4 regions of the Aurantivibrio plasticivorans genome follow, and region 4 is predicted to be linked to each of the others. Evidence: predicted binding sites of a transcription regulator. Region 4 holds the regulator's gene; each other region holds the start of a gene.
The links. Region 4 encodes PhoB, which activates phosphate uptake and scavenging genes when phosphate is short. Its sites were predicted from a motif close to TGTCATAAANNTGTAACA; they were not measured.

Region 1: ACZ5NB_RS15525 (alkaline phosphatase PhoX) is a predicted target of PhoB. The motif match lies at 2,099-2,116, and genes of this name have one in related genera.
Region 2: ACZ5NB_RS10495 (porin) is a predicted target of PhoB. The motif match lies at 3,089-3,106, and genes of this name have one in related genera.
Region 3: ppk1 (polyphosphate kinase 1) is a predicted target of PhoB. The motif match lies at 1,345-1,362, and genes of this name have one in related genera.

What each region holds. Positions count from the first base shown of each region.
Region 1 is NZ_AP036020.1:3,476,555-3,481,594, reverse strand. It holds gene ACZ5NB_RS15535 (energy transducer TonB) at 1-5, shown strand, start outside; gene ACZ5NB_RS15530 (hypothetical protein) at 117-1,793, shown strand; gene ACZ5NB_RS15525 (alkaline phosphatase PhoX) at 2,166-3,887, shown strand; gene ACZ5NB_RS15520 (esterase-like activity of phytase family protein) at 4,144-5,040, shown strand, end outside.
Region 2 is NZ_AP036020.1:2,324,164-2,329,203, forward strand. It holds gene ACZ5NB_RS10480 (PilZ domain-containing protein) at 134-439, shown strand; gene ACZ5NB_RS10485 (MlaA family lipoprotein) at 568-1,317, opposite strand; gene ACZ5NB_RS10490 (hypothetical protein) at 1,403-1,822, opposite strand; gene ACZ5NB_RS10495 (porin) at 1,918-2,937, opposite strand; gene ACZ5NB_RS10500 (HvfC family RiPP maturation protein) at 3,287-4,051, opposite strand; gene ACZ5NB_RS10505 (HvfB family MNIO-type RiPP peptide maturase) at 4,062-4,943, opposite strand; gene ACZ5NB_RS10510 (HvfA family oxazolone/thioamide-modified RiPP metallophore) at 4,972-5,040, opposite strand, start outside.
Region 3 is NZ_AP036020.1:2,258,346-2,263,385, reverse strand. It holds gene ppk1 (polyphosphate kinase 1) at 1-1,221, opposite strand, end outside; gene ACZ5NB_RS10195 (Ppx/GppA phosphatase family protein) at 1,374-2,915, shown strand; gene ACZ5NB_RS10190 (class I SAM-dependent methyltransferase) at 3,029-3,661, shown strand; gene ACZ5NB_RS10185 (glycerophosphodiester phosphodiesterase family protein) at 3,815-5,040, shown strand, end outside.
Region 4 is NZ_AP036020.1:4,324,057-4,329,096, reverse strand. It holds gene ACZ5NB_RS19530 (GNAT family N-acetyltransferase) at 1-133, opposite strand, end outside; gene ACZ5NB_RS19525 (dicarboxylate/amino acid:cation symporter) at 143-1,414, opposite strand; gene ubiA (4-hydroxybenzoate octaprenyltransferase) at 1,627-2,493, shown strand; gene phoB (phosphate regulon transcriptional regulator PhoB) at 2,590-3,294, shown strand; gene phoR (phosphate regulon sensor histidine kinase PhoR) at 3,376-4,734, shown strand; gene ACZ5NB_RS19505 (GNAT family N-acetyltransferase) at 4,838-5,040, shown strand, end outside.

The sequences.
Region 1 (5,040 bases), 850 kb from region 4:
AATAGCTTGCCACTGCTTTGATGACCATTTAAGCGGGGTTTTCCCGATGGTCATCAAACTTTCATGATTCGAGCATAGGCTACAACGCTTTCTCATTCTCTTCATTGGTATTTGAAATGCGATATTTAGCGTTATGCTCGGCAGTTTTGCCGTCCCTCTTTTCTCTGTCGGTTGTGGCTGAGTCCCCGAGTGCTGCGCCACCAACCTCAGAGCCATTTCAGCAACTACTACAACTCTTACAATCGACCAATGATGTCAACCCGTCGTTGCCAGATGTGCACCCTGTTCATACGGTAACAAACAGCGAGGCGATTATTCCGCCACAGTGTTATACCCAAACGGCGGGTGAATTTAACCCTTGCTATGTGTGTCATCAGGATGAGAAGCCTGGCAACGAAAACACCATGAATGATGGTGCATTGCAAATCGCCTATAGCTTTAGTGATGTGGGTATGACCAATCACTGGAAAAATTTGTTCGAAGACCGTAGTGAAGCGGTTGCGAAAATTACAGATCAAGCTATCGACGATTGGGTAAGGCAAGATAACTATTCATCACTCGCCCCTCGTTTGCGAAAAGCGGGATTTGATGGATGGATACCTGATTTATCCAATCTACACCTGGGTGCTGAAGCATTCGATGACCAAGGTTTCGCGAAAGATGGCAGTCACTGGGTGGCATTCAACTACAAACCCTTGCCCAGTACCTTTTGGCCGACCAACGGATCAACGGATGATGTGATGATTCGGTTGCCCGCAAAATTCCGTAATATACGCGGAAGTTACAGCAAGGATGTGTATCTTGCTAACCTCGCTATATTAGAAGCAAGTGTAAAAAACCTCTCGAGCATAGTGGTGCCTAGCATTGATGAAAAGTCGATTGAGGTTGACCTCAATGGTGATGGTACGCTGTCGAATATAGAACATATAACGAAGGTTGATCGTTTTGTGGGAGATGCAACCAAGGAGTTTCGGGATAGCTATCTTTATCCAGAAGGCACGGAGTTTTTACACACTGTGCGTTATGTTGGTATTGCTGAAAATGGCGATATAAAACCCTCTACAAGAATGAAAGAAGTGCGTTATATGCGTAAATCCATCGCATATCGAAAATCAATCTACAGTCGTCACTATCAGCTAGAAGGGTATGCCAAAGAAATCGGCCAGTTACCACAATATGTTTATCTTGGTGATAAAGGTTTGGATAACGGATACGGATGGGCACTACAAGGATTTATTGAAAATAAACACGGTGAGCTAAGAACGCTAACCTACGAAGAAAATTTATTTTGCATGGGCTGCCACAGTTCAATCGGTGCGACTATCGATAAAACATTTAGTTTGCCGAGAAAGGTTGATGGAGTGGCGGGGTGGGGTTATATAAACCTAAAAGGTATGGCTGATGCACCCAACCGTGGAGAGACTTTGGGCGAGATTGCCACTTACCTGCAACGTGTCGGAGGGGGAGGTGAATTTCGCAGTAACGACGAGATGTACGCTCGCTGGTTTAACAGTGATGGCAGCGTTAAACTCGATAAAATTGCTAAAAGCGATGTGTATACATTGATTGCTCCTTCCCATGAGCGAGCGCGAGAACTGAATAAAGCTTACCGCGTCATCGTCGATGACCAAGACTTTATTTTTGGGCGGGACGCAACCGTGACGCCACCCAAAAATGTCTATGAATTCATTGACAATAAAACGGCACCGACATTATCTGAAGATCTTTTTCATGCGTGGGATATTCGTCTTGATTGGAGTCATGATGACCGAAAAGAGTTGACCCTGCAGTAAATAAGTCTGCGGGCGTCGTTACATCCACGTACTTTTATTTTTTAGGTAAGCCTAGTTCAACGTTGTTGCGCACGGCAAAGGTGCGCATTCCCGATTCCTCCCAGTTGTATCGTAATCAATACTGCGATTTGTCTCGCAATTTCTTCCCTGTGAGTAAGACTGTTTATCCGTTGAGCAGTTTGTCACGAATATTCCATCTAATTGTCATTTTTCGTTCACCCAACGTTCACAGGTTGACGTCAGTATTTTTAAGTCGGCGCTTATTGCCGTTCAGCACTATCTATTCAAGCATCTAAATAAAGATAGTTTTCAAATTTATGAGACCAAGCGCTAATCACGAAAAAACAAGTGGTTAGCATGACGGGAGGAAAAATGTTTAAGTCACCGCTAAAAGTAGGCGCGAGCGTACTAGCCATTGCTGTCGCACAGCTTTCGCACGCCGGCACGGCACCATATTTTAATCCGCTGACACAGTCTTCAGCTGTTGCATCACCCAACCATATCAACGAATTAAACTCGCCTTGGCAGGTGCCAGCTGGTTTAAGTCAAAACAATTTGATGAGCATGCAAGAAGTTGAAGCCGACGTCACGCAATCTATTCAGCGTGTGAATGCTGGGCGCAATTCTTCAATGTTCGACATGATTGCCTACGATCCGTCTGGCCGTTACTTGTTTATCCCTCATGAAACGCCATTCGGAGCGGGTCTTTCACGTTACGATATCGAGCAGGACGTAAACGCATTAATTTTTGCCGGGGATCAAGGCGCTAGCCTCACGAATGAGTGTGACGCTGACCCCGAAGAGCCGCGCGATCCAACGACCGCATGTCCAGCATGGGACTATGATTTTGCTGCATTTGATCCTGCTCGCTACACGCCTAATGATACGGTGATTGTGGCTGAAGAGTGGTCTGGTCTTGGTCGGGTTGTGGAAATTCTCGATCCTATGGCTACACCGGCAGATCCGACTGCCACAGCGTTAACCGAGGGCAATGACTACCGTATCTTAGATTCGATTGCGAAGGTTTCACACGAAGGCATCAACTTTTCAGAAAAATACGCTAACAAAGTTATCTATTTTATCGATGAATGGAATTCAGGATCTATCTACGCGCTAGTACTAAAAGAAGAAGGTAACTATGCATTGGGTGGGCAAACATTCGTGTTGTCTGTCGATGCATTTGAAGCGACTGGTGGAGACGCTTCTGCGTATTGGAATGAACAAGGTGAAAACGTGGAGCGTTTTGGTCCAGCAACTTGGGTTCCTTTGACTGACGAAGACGGCAACGCGCTTCCTGGCGTTACCAACCCATTCCGAAATGGACCAACCAATGACCCTCGCTCGAACGATGACACTCGTGGTGGACGTGTCGCAGCTGACGATGTGGGTGCAACACCTTACGGTCGCCCTGAAGATATGGAAATCGGCACGTTACCAAATGGTAATGAAGTGCTTTATATCACAACCACTTCTGAAGCCGCTGTGATCTCAGTTGAGATTTTACCGGGTATGAAAGCGATGGTTCGGCAGTTCGCTAGCGAAGCTAACACGCCTAAAAATCTCGGCTTTCCTGCGACAACCGGCATCTTGAATTCACCTGACAACTTGGCGCAAGACGCTCTCGGCAACATCTATATCATTGAAGATGCGCCTAACAGTGGTTCGGTTGGTGGTGATATTTGGTTCGCACGGGATATGGATAACGACGGTGTGGCCGAGTCTCTGGATCATTTCATGAGTATTCAAGTTAACGGTTCGGAAGCAACAGGCATGATTTTCAATCCGGCCGAGCCAACCAAGTTTGTCGTGGCTGTGCAACATCCATCCAGTACTGATCTGGCGTCTATTCCTGACGGATTTGGTGATGCTGTATGGCAGTTCGACTTATCCGACATCGTGCCACCAACATGTGATGAAGCTAATGACCGTTTTGGGCATATGTACAACTGGAAAAAACGCAGCTGGATCAAAACTTGCTCTCATGACTACGATACTAATTTTGTAAAAATGCTAGAGCGTGCTGGATCTCCAAAAAGGTACGGAAAGAAAAAGTGGAAGCACAAAAAAGAGCACAAGCATAAGCATAAGCACTAAAGTTTATAAAAATAGATATTCGATAAAAACTAGGTCAAGGGATTGGCCAACTTAGAACTCTCACATTGAAGTGATCGACAAGCCTCGCTTTTAGCGGGGCTGTTTTTTATAAGAGAATTCTTATAGGGAAGTTTTTATGCCCAATTATTCATGCGGACGTGGGCGTTTTAATCGTTCAGATTGAGAGCGGATTTTATCTGTAATTTAGATGATGAACATGAGTTTTTCGTAATGCTAAAACCATAGGAGACCTATTTTGAAATCGAATTCGAAAAAATCAGTGGTGATCGTGATGCTAGCCAGTACCATCGCGCTGTTGCCGGCTGTAGCATGCTCTTCCCACCAAAGTCACAAGCACACTAAAAGCCAAGAATATTTTACACGTGTTGCGACGTTTCCTGTCTATGAAAACTTAAGTATGTCTCAAGGTGATCAACTTGACGATGAAACGTCAGCTGAAATTAGTGCGGCGAGTCAAGATGGTATGGTTGTGTATTATAGCAACAGTCCAAAAGAGCGCGTAGGTATGGTGGATATTTCGGACATCTCAAGTCCAGAGCCTGCGGGCTTTATTCAGCTTGATGGCGAGCCTACCTCTGTCGCGGTGAACGGCAAATTTTTATTAGTGGCTGTGAATACATCGCCTAGTTTTACGGAACCCAGTGGAAAACTGTCTGTTTATTCTATCGAAGACCCTAAGGCTCCAGTGTGGGTGAAAGACTTTGATGTAGAGGGCCAACCTGATGCAATTGCTGTTAGCCCGGATGGACGCTATGCCGCTATTGCTATAGAAAATGAACGTGATGAAGATCTGAATGATGGTGTGCTTCCCCAATTTCCAGCAGGACACCTTATATCGCTGAAAATGAAAGGCGATGTTCATCGCTGGAAACGGCAAAAGATAGCGTTAACTGGATACGCCGACATAGCGCCTGCTGACCCGGAACCCGAATACGTCACAATTAATCGGTCAAATATCGCTGCTGTTTCGCTACAAGAAAATAATCATATCGTATTGGTGAATTTGCGTAAGGGAAAGGTAATAAAAGATTTTAGCGCGGGTGCGCCGGATCTTTTTGATATAGATGCCATTGAAGATGATGTAATCAACCCCGTGGATATGATTGCTGACCGACGACGTGAACCCGATGCC
Region 2 (5,040 bases), 2.0 Mb from region 4:
TTAACGCGCTATTTTGAGATTTTTTTGGACTTAGGATTTTGAAATAGACTATCCTTATGACACCTACTCCAGCAACGCAAAATGCTAATAATGAAGTGATGTGGGTGGCCAACAATCCAGATGAGGTAACAAAATGGATCGACTCAATCGCAGCTATAACGAAAAGCGTAATTTCATCCGTATGAAGGTGGATACTCCAGCCGAAATACTATTGGCGGATGGCAAGCGTGTTAAAGGTATATGCCGAGACCTGAGTGGCAGCGGTCTCTTACTTGAGACAAAGTCTGAACTGGATCTGGGCCAAGAGGTTCGCGTGCAACTCTCATCCCATCACGTTAACAGCCCAATGTTAAGAGCAAAAGCAATTATCACCCGTTCCCAACTTTCCAGGACCAAGAGCTACATTCTTGGCCTAGAGATACAAGAAATGCTCGACTAGATAACCCAAAAGCCCAGCTCGAAGCTGGGCTTTTTAATGCGGCCTATTTAGCGCTAGGCTTGCGCAACAACCATTAAAGACAGACTTACCCTAATAGCGCTGATCGGCCCCCTTAATTGACAAGTCAATTAAATCCCTGGGTCATCACTGTACTCTTCGCCGTATTCATCGTCGCCGAAGCTGTCAAAGTCGTCCTCAACATCGCCGTTATTTATTAGGTATTCACGTCGCTGGAAATACGCCTCTCTAAGAAATACGTACCGATCTCCACTCACAAACTCTTCCGCATCAAGCACGCCGGCCCTATCCACAATAAACCCAAAGGCTCTGGTCGAGTTACGAGTCGGCACGTGATCGACATAGCCAATGGGATCCGCATACCAATCGACGGGCAAGCCCGCCGTATCTCTGAGGTTACTTGGGCCTAAAAAAGGCAGCATGACGTAAGGGCCGTCCCCAACGCCCCACACAGCCAGTGTTTGACCAAAATCTTCGCCTTCACTCTTATCAAGGTGTATGTACTTGGCTACATCGAATAGCCCGGCTAGACCAATAGTGCTATTGATTAAGAAGCGGCTACTGTCGTTGGCAGCCTGACCCCACTGCCATTGCAGTACGTCGTTAAAGACATTACGCACTTCGAGCAGGTTGTCGAAGAAATTGCTAATACCATTCTCTACGGGGTTTGGCGTGACGGCTCGATAGCCTTTGGCCACGGGTTTCAGCACCCAGCCATCCACAGTGTCATTAAACTTAAACACTGCGCGATTAAAACCCTCATAAGGGTCCTTTTCCGAAGTCTGAACGGAGCTACAACCTGTTGCGACCAAAGCGCCAGCTATTACAAGAAGGGTCAATCCTAGACGTATTTTGAGCATAGAATCCTGCTTTAGAGTTGTTATCTTGAGTTATTTAAAGCGCCGTAGTATGCCGTTATGCGGCTCCTTTGTGAAGGTTGCGCGCTTAGTGCTCTACGGCTAGACACCGATAACCATAATTCAACGATGTTTGACCGTTATTGATATCAACCCACTGCCGGGTGATTTCCCAGCCATTGGGACACTTATCCGCAAGCTTTTGAAACAATAGCGTTTGCGCTGTCAAAGGCCCACCAGCTAGTGAAAATGATTCAGACAAATGCGCGCTCTGAACTGCTTTGTCCTGAGGGCTAGGTATTGAGGCCGTCGAGTTCACTTCATCAGGCGTGTTGGTTGTGGTCTGGACTTGGGGTTCACTGGAGTCATTCTCTTCGCAGTTTCCATGCAACGCATCGAAACGCAGCGAGTCGGCCATATCCACCGTGTCTTCGCATTTAGCGCTGACAAGTTGGCTCAAAGTGAACAAAGCGATTGAGGTTACTAAGGGTAGAATGATCTTTTTCATGGCAAGTTCCTATCGACCGGAAATCGGCTATTACACGAAAAAAGGGAGTGCAATGCACTCCCTAAGCGTTTTTCATACAATCCTGGAGGGGAAGCTTAGAATTTGTGTTCCAAGCCAAAGCCTAAAGCAGTCTCGGTACCTTCAATGCTTGGAATCGTATCGGCTTTTCCTGAGTTTTGCGTCGCATATACGAAAGCCTTTGTAGACTTACCTAGCTTGTGATCGTAACCCAGCGAAAGCGTGTCCAATTCTACGTCAAACAATGCATCATCTTCCGTTTGGCCGTACTGGAACTTGATTTTTCCCTTACTACCAACTTTCATCGCCGCGCTGACGAATATTCCACTTTCATCTCGATTATCACCACCGGTCGCCGCATCTTCATTTTGTTGAAGCATTGCACCGAGAACAACTGGCCCCAAATCGAATTGACCAACTAAGCGAACCAAATCTTGACCATCGATATCTTTGTCTGCAGCTAACGCTATATATACGTTATCGAAATCTAACTGAGCCGCAATTGAGATACCGTCAGCAATGCCGTCATCGCCAGTCTCTCCAGCTTTGTTATCACCACTGGGCACACCACTTCCTGCTGCATCTTCTGCGGGAGCGAAAGCTGCAGTAACCGATAAGGGACCCCAAGTCGGTGTGGTATACATGACGATATTGTTGATCCGGTTTTCACCTTCGAATGTATTTTTAATGTCACCGTATAAATCATTAAAAAGATCAATCTTATTCTGTGCTAATTTAGTCGGGGTATCGTGCTTGCCGCCAATAACGGTACCGAAACCACCGCTCAAACCGACATATCGGTTGCGTGCTTTAAGGTCAGTGCCATCACCCGCTGTATCGACTTCCCACTCTAGTTTGTAGATTACTTTGAGAGAGTCTGTTAAATCGGATTTGCCCTTCACACCAATTCGCGAAGCATTCGTATTGAGTTCCCATTGGCTAGCGTCGTCACTAGCTGCTCCAATCTCTAATTCTTGTTTTACGCGGTCTACAGTCAAATTGACCTTACCGTATAAAGTCCCATCGATTGGGCCTTCTGCAAACGCAGAGAATGGAAGTGCCGCCATGACAGCCAACGGAAGAAGTTTAAATTTCATCGGGTAAACCCTCTATATAAATTGGTAGTTATTTAACCGTTACATTACGGCTAATTGATGCTCTAGTAGATACCCACTGCTACCGAGCCTTCTTAACGCCATTGAGACATCGAGCTTGTCCTCAACTGCAGGGCGGATTTTGCGGTGACTATGTTACAGTTTTATGAAATGGTCACAAATATGTCATTTAACTGAAAATTATTCGTCACCTAATAGTCATATTTGCTTAAACGCGCCACCGCCTGACCAGTTTTTGTACGAAACTGGATTGAATTTAGGCGTTCGCAGATTAATTTAGAAAGAGGTCATTTCTATGACAGGGGAAAGGATGGAGTCTCGACGTTGATCGCTACTGGTAACCCGCAACAATACCTAGGGCTAACAGACGTTTGATCAGATCTTCACCAAACTGAAATATAGCGTCAACATCAGGTGCCTGCATTTCCTCGGCTAATACACTGAGCGCCTCGCGGACTGACAAGCTACCGTCATCAAGCAACGTCAGTAATCGGCTAGTCGGCGCATTACCCTCCATGAACTTAACATCATCATCTCGATTTCGGTAGACCACAAGAAACGTCGGAACATCTGGTGGCTCTTGAGGTTGATACTCGGTACCGATGTGATGGACTGGATACTGATAGGACAAATTCCAAGCTAACGGAGATAGCACAGGTTTGTCATCTAGCGATACAAATTCCTGCCGTAAACCGTGAGGAAAGACTTCGTTAGATACATCCAGAGCCAACTCTACCCATTCGTAATGAGCCAGTTCTAAAATGAAGGGAGGGTCGTTACTTAGGTCTCGCTCATTTTGTAAATAAGCGAGGAACTCCTGGCTTATTTCTAAAAAGTAAGGTGTATGTGACTCGTGGCGTTGAATAAAGTCTCGCACCATCCCTTTCCACGCACCATCGTCGTAAAGACTTTTCAGGATTGGAAAACCACTACTAATAAAACCTTCGATATTATTGAAGATTAGTTCTCGATAGATTTTTAAGCGTCGCTCTTCAATGTTGTTGAGCGGAGATGTTGAGCGCAAGTTTTTATTTTCAGGAAAACGAAGGTGATCAGCGAGTAGTTTTTGCGTGCTGGCGAAATCGAGTCCAGTCATAATGTCCGCCTTACCTAATAATAACCAAGTCGTCGCCGATAGAACTTTGTCTATGATCGTCGCTCGCAACTGCATTTTTTGCCTGCAGCGACTTTATAATGGCAAGCTCTTTAAGTAGCTCATCAACCGCAGGAATATTAAAGTCGCGTTCGAGGAGAGTTGGGATAACGCCAAAACGTTTATACGCTGCATCCAGTAAGTCCCAGACGGGAGAAATCACGTCAGCGCCGTGCGTATCTACCCTTAAATCTTCAGCCTCTTCGTAATGACCTGCAACGTGAACATAGACAGCGCGATCACCCGGCAACTGATTTAGAAAATCGTTTGGATCGTAGTGGTGATTAATGCTATTCACATAAATATTGTTTACGTCGAGTAATAAATCACAATCTGCTTCTGAAATGACTGCATTAATAAATTCTATCTCAGACATCTCTTGAGATGGGGCGCAATAGTACGAAACATTTTCCATCGCAATGCGTTGCTCGAGAATATCTTGCACTTCACGAATGCGGTTAGCCGTGTGTTTTACCGCCTCTTCTGTGAAGGGAATTGGCATCAAGTCATATAAATGCCCACTGTCAGAGCAGTAACTGAGGTGCTCGGTATAATGTTGAATACCATGCTCTTGCATGAGTTTTTTTGTGGCTTTGACCAAGTCATAATCAAGCGGGTCAGTAGAACCAATTGAAAGACTCAAGCCATGGATAACAAACGGGAAGCGCTCGGTATACTCGCGAAACTTTTTACCGAGCCTCCCGCCTAAGCCAATCCAGTTCTCTGGCGCAACCTCCATAAAGTTTATGTCGTCGGTTGTGGCGTTTTGGAGATCATCAAGAAGACATCGCCTTAAGCCTAAACCTGCGCCAGAGAGAGTACCTGAATTGGTCATAGTTTTACCTTAATGTAAAAAGTGGAGATTAAGATTTGCCGCCGCACTTACCTTCGCCGCATTTACCTTCACCACATTTACCTTCGGCTTTCTTGGC
Region 3 (5,040 bases), 2.1 Mb from region 4:
ATCAAATCGGGCTTGTAATTCGACAACCGCAGTGACTTCTTTGTTATTGCGTCGCGCGCTGAGTAGTGCGTCAACGATTTTAGAATTCTTTGCAACACGATATAGGCAAATCTGAATGGTTTTGACGGCTGGGTCAATTGCTGCTGTTTTTAGCAGATCAACCACCACACTAAACGGCTGATAGGGGAAGTACAAGAGAATATCGGTTTCTTTAATTTTATTGAAAATATTGCCGGTGTAGCCGTCAAGCTCCGGAACCGGTAGAGTTGGTAGTTGTTTGAGCTCCAAGTAATTGGGACCGACAGCCGGAAAGTCCATAAAGTCTTTGGCATTGTGGTACCGGCTACCGGGCATAATACTATCGTATTTATTGAGCTCCAAACGTTTGATTAATAGGTCTAGTAAGTCTTTCGGCATTTTGGCGTCATAGACTAGACGTTCCGGGTCTGCGTGTCGGCGTCGACGAAGCGATTGAGATAATCGATCCAGTAGGCTTTGATTAATACCATCCCCTAGCTCTAACTCTGCATCGCGGGTAATCTTAAAGGTATAGGCTTCCGCATCCACAAAGTCGATGACTCCACGGAATATCCTTGCTAATTCGCATCGCATGATATTTTCAAGCACGATAAACACCTTACCTTGCCCACCTTTCCGTTTTGGAATTTGAATAAAACGGGGCAGCCGGTCCGTGGGTATTTCGACAATGCCGTAGCTGTAGTTGTTATCGCTGTGCGTCAGCTTAATGGCCAGATATATCATGCCATCGGTAATTTCTGGAAACGGTTTGTTTGACTCTAGCAGTATGGGGTCCAGCTCTGGGAGAACACTTTGCGTAAATATTTCAGAAGCGGTAGTTCTCTGATCGTTATCGAGCTGTTGCTCGCTGACGAGGTAAATTTTGCGTTTGCGTAACGCGGCGAGTACTTCTGAGTACGTTTGATCAAATTGGTTTTGTAATCGCCGCGTGCTGTCTTGTATACGGTACAAAAGTTCTTTGTAGCGCTCCTTATCCTGACTGGCACTAGAAAATTCGGCTAGTCGACTAACGTCGGCGACACGTACGCGGAAAAATTCGTCGAGGTTATTGGAGAATATCCCTAGGTAGCGAAGTCTCTGGATTTCCGGAACTTTCGGGTTTCCTGCTTCTTGCAATACGCGTTCATTAAAGGAAAGCCAACTTAGTTCTTTGTCGATAAAGCGTTGGTGGGTATCATTCATACATCAGATTCAATTATAGCTATGGCGAAGGGCGTGTGACCCAACGTGGTATGTGTTTTAGGCTTTCGCAATGGTGCTGTTTCTAGCCAGGCTGTATAAGGTACGCTTATTTCAATCGTTAATTATGACAGTTTTATTAAATTTAATGTAAGGTGTCAAAAGACATTTTAGCCGAAGGGGAGGCCGGTATATTGGCTGAATTAGACTCGATTCCGACTTATGTGGCGCTGGATCTTGGTTCGAATAGCTTCCATATGCTTGTAGCTCGCTACTTGTCAGGAAAGCTTGAGGTGATTGATCGGCATCGTGAGGGAATTCGGTTGGCCGAGGGGCTCAGGAAGGATGGTACGCTGGCCAAGAAAACCATTAACGAAGCGCTAATGGCACTTGAACGCTTTGCGGAACGTATTCGCTCCATTCCTAATCGACACGTGCGCGTTGTCGGGACCAACACACTTCGCGCTGCTCGAAATGCAGACATTTTTCTCGAAAAAGCCGAGCTTATTCTTCAATGCCCCATCGACATTATTACCGGTATCGAGGAGGCCCGACTTGTCTATTTTGGTGTTGCCAATGATTTTGACCCCGATGCGAAAAGACGCCTTGTCATCGATATCGGTGGTGGCTCGACTGAGCTTATCTGTGGTGACACTCAGCCTAGCACAATGGAAAGCTTGCATATGGGATGTGTTAGTTACACGCAACGCTTTTTTCCTGAGGGTAAGTTCAATAAAAAAAGCTACCGTAAAGCAAAAATCGCTGCTCAGGCCGAAGTTCAGGCCGTCGCCAATGCTTTTTTGGATAATCCATGGCAAGAAGCGGTCGGCGCGTCAGGAACGATTAAAGCGGTTGAAGCGGTTTTGGAGGCGATGGGTTGCGCCGATTCACACAGTATTACTAGAGAAGGCCTAGATCAGCTAGTAGAAAGGTTAATGGAGTTTAAAACCATTGAGGAATTTAGCGTGCCTGGATTGAATGAAGAGCGAAAGAAGGTGTTTGCGGGTGGCTTAGCTGTTCTTGATGGTGTGTTTACAGAGTTGGGCATGCAGGAACTACACGTATCGAATTATGCAATACGTGAAGGTGTGATTTTAGATTTGGTTGGGCTTGATCACGAGCGTGACGTAAGGTCGGACACAGTTAGATTTTTTCAGCAGCAGTACCGTGTTGATCAAAAACACGCCGAAAGGGTTAAGCATTTTGCGTTTTTGTTGTTGGAGCAAACAGCGACTGACTTTGACGAAGACTATACACACTTAAAAAAATTGCTCGGCTGGGCTATCGACCTTCATGAAATAGGTATTTCTATTGCTCATAGCAGCTACCATAAACACTCCGCCTACTTGCTTCTTCATAGCAATATGGCAGGCTTTTCGAAACAAGAGCAAAAAATGCTGAGTTTTTATGTATTGAATCACCGACGTAAACTTCGCACAATGGAGCAAACTTATGGCTTTGAACCTGACTGGCGGTTAGTTCAGATCGTGCGTCTAGCGTGTCTTTTTAATCGGCGTCGTGAGGACATTGATACCAACGGTATTGCTATTCGTTTTAGCAGCGAGGGCGCCAAGCTGGCGTTACCTAAAGACTGGCTTGAAAGAAACCCATTAACGAACGCGGCTCTTCGTGATGAGCAAGCTTATCAGAGAGCGCAATCTAATAATTTAGAATTGGTTAAAAGTGTTGCAAAGTAATTGTTTGATGCAGATGACAACTAGATGACATTTGTTGATCTTCGCGAGTTTCGTTATGATGTCGATTCAGTGGACAACAGCGTTGTCGTAGACAATAGGTAAGGGGAGGATGCGTGCCTGAGTTAGTAGAGTTACCTGAAAAGAATTTATTCTCTGCCTATGGAGTTACTCTGTTAGAGAGCAAACATAAAACTGTTAAAAAGCTTGAAAAACATTATCAGCCCAGTATTCATGGTCACAAAACTTGGTCCAGTAGCTTTTTGCTGATGGATTATTTAATGCATACGCGCTTATTAAAACAACGTCAACGTGTCCTGGAACTCGGCTGTGGCTGGGGGCCTGCTGCTATTTTCTGCGCTGCGCATGCGGATTGTAAAGTTACTGGTCTGGATAGAGATGAGGAAGTGTTTCCGTTTCTTGAGGTACAAGCTGCGTTGAATGATGTTGAAGTGTCTACGATCAAGAAAGGCTTTGAGCAAGTGAGCAAACCCTTGCTTAAAAACTATGATCTAGTCTTTGGTACTGATGTTTGTTTTTGGGATGAGCTTGTCCCTATGCATTTTAAACTTATAAAACGTGCATTGGACGCTGGTGTAAAGAATATTATCTATACCGACCCCGGTCGCAGTACCTTTTATGAGCTAGCTGAAAAGTGTAAAGTAAAGTTCAATGTTGAATATCTTGACTGGTACAGTACCGAGCCAGACTATTTTGAAGGCTATATTCTTCATATAAAAAATACTTAGAAAACAAGTCAGACTCACTGAAGAGCGGCAGTCTTGTTGCTCTTCATCATCAAATTGTCATTAATACATCAAAAATTACCCATCTAAACGCAACATTCTCTCGTTATCTTGCCTTTCGTTGAATATGACAGTCACTAACGAAAGGAGCATGAGATGTTACGACCCATAAGTTGTTACGCGTTGCTGGGCATTTTATCTATGTCGTCACTTGCCGTGTCCAAGCAGGATGAGAGGCCTCACCACCATAAAGAAAACCACAAAAGCTGGAGCAAAACCAAGCATCATTCCCAACCTATTGAGTTGGGTCCGCGTCCATTTTTCTTGGTAGATGACATGGATGAAGGCCTACTTAAAAAGCGCTTAGAACGTTGTGCTAAACGTCCGGTGCGCAGGTCCGCTTTTTCAATAGGCCATCGTGGTGCACCGTTGCAGTTTCCTGAGCATACGAAAGAGTCCTATGAAGCCGCAGCGAAAATGGGTGCAGGGATACTAGAATGTGATGTTACGTTTACTCAAGATAAAGAGCTTGTTTGCCGTCACTCGCAATGTGATTTGCATACAACAACTAACATCCTTTCCACACCGCTAGCTTCAAAGTGTTCTGTACCGTTTCAGCCTGCTGTCATTGGAGAGGATGGTACTGTCATTCAAGCAGCCACCGCGCGCTGTTGTACCACGGATATCACGTTAGAAGAGTTTAAAACTTTACAAGGTAAAATGGATGCGTTTAACGGCTTGGCGCAAACACCCGACGAGTATCAAGAAGGTACGGCGAAATGGCGCACGGACCTATATGCTAGCCGGGGTACGCTTTTGACTCACAAAGAAAGTATTGCTTTGTTTAAGCAATTGCGGGTGCAAATGACGCCAGAGTTGAAATCACCTAGTGTCGCGATGCCTTTTGAAGGGTTTAGTCAGCAAGATTATGCGCAAAAACTCGTAGATGAATACGTAGACATGGGTGTGAGACCGCGCCATGTTTGGCCACAATCGTTCAACATCGATGATGTGCAGTTCTGGATTAATACTAACCCTGATTTTGGTAGGCAAGCGGTGTACTTGGATGGCCGCTACGATGATCCAACATTTGATCATCGAGAGCCGTCAACTTGGTCACCCACCATGAACGAGTTAGTGGCTTCTGGTGTACAGGTAATCGCACCGCCGACTTGGATGTTGGTTGAAGTGGAGGATGGCAATATTGTCCCATCGGTGTATGCGCTGTCTGCTAAAGCGGCTGGTTTAGACATTATTACCTGGACGCTAGAGCGTTCTGGACCTTTAGCGAGCGGGGGAGGTTGGTACTATCAAACGGTTAATGGTAGCAACACCAACCCAATAGATCCGCAAATGGGAGTTATTAATAATGATGGCGATGT
Region 4 (5,040 bases):
CCGGCTTGCAGCGCTCGGCCAGATGCTCTTGTGTCGAATAGGGCTCAATGTAAGCATCGTAGCCACTAGATGTCTCTAGTTCTGCATAACTCGCGCAGTCTCGAATGCTGCCTTTTACAACCGCAATGTGCACAACATTACCTTAAGTGAGTTTGGTCTCTTCGCCTTCCGAGCGGCCAATGACTACCGCACAACAACTATCACTAAATACATTGACTGAGGTACGCATCATATCGAGCAAGCGATCGGTTACCATCAATAAACCGACTAACTCCAGAGGCAAATCCAATACCGTCATGATGACCATGATAGCGACCAAGCTAGCAGCCGGAATACCGGCTACTCCAATGGATGTGAGCAGCGCTATAATCACGACGATAAATTGCGTAGCAAACGATAAATCTCCCCCGTAAGCTTGAGCGATAAAAATGACCGCCACGCATTCATATAATGCGGTGCCATCCATATTGATAGTCGCGCCTAATGGTAAACAAAATGATGTCGTACGATTTGATACCCCGGCATTTTTTTCAACGCATTCCATCGTCAGCGGCAATGTACCCGACGAGCTGGCGGTCGAAAATGCGGTAAGCATTGCTGGTGACATTGCGCGAAAATGTTTTATTGGATTAACGCGGGCAATAAATTTTAGTATTAACGGCATGGTGACAAACATGTGTAGTGCCAGCGCGATAACCACGGTGACAAAAAACCAACCCATGATTTTTACTGCATCAAAACCGGTATTTGCAATGGTTTTCGCAACCAACCCAAATACACCAATGGGTGCAAACTTCATAATAAACAGTGTCACAGCCATCATGGTTTCGAATACGGCTTGCCAAAAATTGTGCAGTGTTGTGCGCAACTCGGGTTTCAGTCGCGTCATGTAATAACCAAATAATAAGCCAAAAAAGATAATGCCAAGCATCTGCCCTTCAGCAGCGGCGCTAACAATATTGGGTGGCACCATGCGGACAAAGACTTCGACAATATCGCCGGTACCTCGCCCATCGGCGCGAGCAATTTCTTTGGCGACTTCATCGGCAGGCACCAGGGTTAATTGATCACCCGCTGGCTGCCCGTCGATGACACCGGGCTGCATAATATTCACAACGGCTAAGCCTACAAGAATCGCCAGTAAGCTCGATATCATGTAAAACGCGAGGGTTTTTCCACCGAGGCGGCCAATATTGCCATCGCTCCCCATACCCGCGACACCGCAGATAATGGATGAAAAGACTAAGGGCACAATGATCATCTTTAAACCATTGAGAAACATGGTGCCAACAAAATTGAAAACACTATAGGTTGATACACCGAGTACCTGCGTCGACTGATCGGTGAGGCCGCCAGCGATAAATGCGAGAACGATGGCCCCTAAGATTTGCCAGTGCAACGGGATACTTTTCATGGACACTCCAACGCGTAAAAATCGAATGACGGCTTAAAATCGGTAACAAGCAATAGGGTCGACCTTAGGGCAAGCACGTAAATTTCACAAGTCTAGCCAGCCAATGTCCCTAAAATGGTATAGTGCCGCGATACATCGTCGTGATTATTGCTTCAACAAGCGCGACGATGTATCGCGCAAGAAGAATAACCACACAGAAACCACAACAACTTATGACCACGCTAACTCAAAAAATAAACCCGTATTGGCGATTAATGCGTTTTGATCGCCCTATCGGCACACTGTTATTACTGTGGCCTACGCTATGGAGCTTGTGGATTGCTGCGGGTGGTTTGCCGTCGATTAAAAACCTGGTGATCTTCGTGGTGGGCACTATTATTATGCGCGCCGCTGGTTGCGTGATTAATGACTACGCCGATCGCCATTTTGATGGCCACGTCGAACGCACACAACATCGCCCCCTGGCAAAAAAAGAAGTCTCTGAAAAAGCGGCTTTAACACTCTTTGCCGTGCTATGCCTGCTCGCGTTTGGCTTGGTTCTCCTGACTAACTCGTTAACTATTAAGCTTTCATTGGGTGGGGTGGCGCTCGCCATTTGCTACCCATTTATGAAGCGACACACGTACTTACCGCAAGTTGTTCTAGGCGCAGCCTTTTCCTGGGCTATCGTCATGGCTTTTGCTGCCGAGCGCGGAGAGCTGCCGCCAGAGGTATGGCTAATTTATACCGCCAATTTATTGTGGACTGTGGTGTATGACACCTTCTATGCCATGGTCGATCGGCGCGATGACCTTAAAGTAGGGATTAAATCTACCGCCATTCTGTTTGGGACAAATGACCGCGCCATAACCGCAGGCTTGCAGCTACTAACCTGCTTTGCGCTGCTTCTAGTGGGCCAGCGCTTTGAGATGGGAATCGCCTATTTCGTTGGGGTTGGTTTGGCCGCGCTATTATTTTGGTATCAACAATGGTTGATAAAGTTTCGCAACCGCAACGACTGTTTCAGAGCATTCCTCAACAACAACTGGGTTGGTGCCGTCATTTTTGCTGGAATCGCAGTGGATTTTGCGTTGGGCTAAGCAAATTCCCGGCGTTGTCATAAACTTGTAACCATCTCTTTATTAAATGGTAGGCTGACAATGACTAGTACACTGACCAGTAATACAGGCGACGTTATGCCCGATAAAACCATTCTAATTGTTGACGACGAAGCAGCCATTCGTGACATGCTCCGTGCTGCGCTGGAAATGGCTAGCTACCGCTGTTTGGAAGCAGAGAATGCCCAAGACGCACACAGCCTAATCGTTGATGAAGCTCCCGACCTCATTCTTCTTGACTGGATGCTACCCCAAACCAGTGGCATCGAGCTTGCGAGGCGCTTAAAGCGAGACGAAGTGACCGCTAACATTCCGATTATCATGCTGACGGCGAAAGGTGAAGAAGACAACAAAGTGCAAGGCTTGGAAACCGGAGCGGATGACTACATCACCAAACCCTTCTCCCCTCGTGAGCTTGTCGCACGCTTAAAAGCCGTATTGCGGCGTATCGATACCCCCGAAAAGCAAGACCCGCTGTGGGTAGATGGCCTCTGCCTGGATCCGGTTAGCCACCGCGTCACCATCAACTCTCGCCCCGTCGATATTGGCCCTACCGAGTACCGTCTGCTGGAATTCTTTCTCACCCACCAAGAGCGTGTCTACAGCCGATCACAGCTGTTAGATCACGTATGGGGTGGCAATGTCTATGTTGAAGAGCGCACGGTTGATGTCCACATCCGCCGCCTGCGCAAGGCGTTGCAGCAAGATGGCCACGAGCGTTATGTACAAACCGTGCGTGGGGCTGGCTATCGATTTTCAACGCAACTGCCTGAAACTGCCTAAAACTAATACAATAGAGTCCAAGGGAGGGGGTGATCCGCGTTTCTTAATGCAAAAGATCACTCAGCTATTGCAACCTCCCCAATGCGAACTAAGATTGCGGCTTTACTCAATTATTTAAGGCAGAACGTTTTGCACAGAGGGTTTAGCGCCGAGCTTCAGCGCGTATGCATTTTTACCGCCGTCGGTGTGGTAGTTGGCTTAATTATTGGCGAACTCGCCTGGACACTGATTGCCATTGGTGGCCTCTATATGGGCTGGACGCTGTGGCAAATTCGACGATTGGATCGCTGGTTAACTGCCCGCGAGCCGGGTCTACCACCGGATGCCAGCGGAATCTGGGGCGATATCTTTGACCGCATCTACCACCTCCAAAAGCGTCAAGGCCGTGAAAAGAAGCGCCTGCAATCTGTTATCAACCGGGTTGAAGATACCACCGCTGCCCTACCCGATGCCGTTGTGCTGCTTGACCCCAAAGGTGAAATCAGCTGGTGGAACGACAACGCGAGCCAGTTGCTCTCCTTACAGCCAATCGACAAAGATCAACCGTTGACGCACATTCTGCGTAACCCCGCGTTTATTCGCTATTTCGAAAAAGGTGATTACAAAGAACCCATCAACATCAGCGCACCAAGTAATGATGCTATTAAGCTGCAAATTCAAATTACGCGGTATGGCCAAGGCGAGCGCTTGATCGTGGTGCGTGATGTCACACGTTTATTTAAGCTAGAGCAAATACGCAAAGACTTCGTTGCCAACGTATCGCACGAACTCCGAACACCGCTAACGGTTATCAAAGGCTATTTGGAAACCTTAGGGGATTTTCTCAGCAGCGAGCGCGCGGAAAGTATTGCATCGACCTGGGTAAAACCCATCGCGCAAATGCAACAACAATGTAATCGCATGACACTGCTGATCAACGACTTAATTACCTTGTCGCGACTAGAAACCGAAGACCGCGATGCAAACCAAACCGCGGTATCTGTTAGAGCACTAGTGAATAATGTACGCAGCGAAGCGGAAGCGGTAGCAGGAGATGATTACAACATCAGCGTCGATTGTGAATGCGACGATGCGATTACTGGTATACAAAAAGAATTACACAGTGCGGTATCCAACCTCGTCATTAACGCCGTTAAATATTCACCCAAGGGTAGTGACATCAATATCCATGCGTACCGCGACGATAAAGGCTGTTACATAGCCGTCACCGATAACGGTATCGGTATTGACCCCATTCATATCCCTCGCCTTACCGAGCGTTTTTACCGTGTCGATACCAGTCGCTCGATAAATACCGGGGGAACCGGGCTTGGCTTGGCTATCGTTAAACACATCTTACTTCGTCATGATGCCCAGCTTCACATAGACAGTGAGCTTAACAAAGGTTCGACGTTTACCTGTCACTTTCCGATATCGCGCATCGCTCGCGAAGCCGCATAAACCCTGAGAAATAAGTGAATATCGTGTAGATTAGACGCGTAGCGCCAATGATGTGCAATTGAATCGAGGCGCTTTCGTTAAACACCGGGTTGTAGGAATAATCATGGCCAAATGGCAGCACTGCTTTGTTGATAGTATTTCTGCTATTGGGGCACAACAGTGGCAAACGCTTTTTGGCCAAGACTCAGTGTTTCTACGCTATGAATTCTTGCACGCTCTTGAACACAGTGGTTGCACCACAAAAGAAGCGGGTTGGCAGCCTCATCACCTTCAGATCATCGACAACAACACGACGGTTGCCATTGT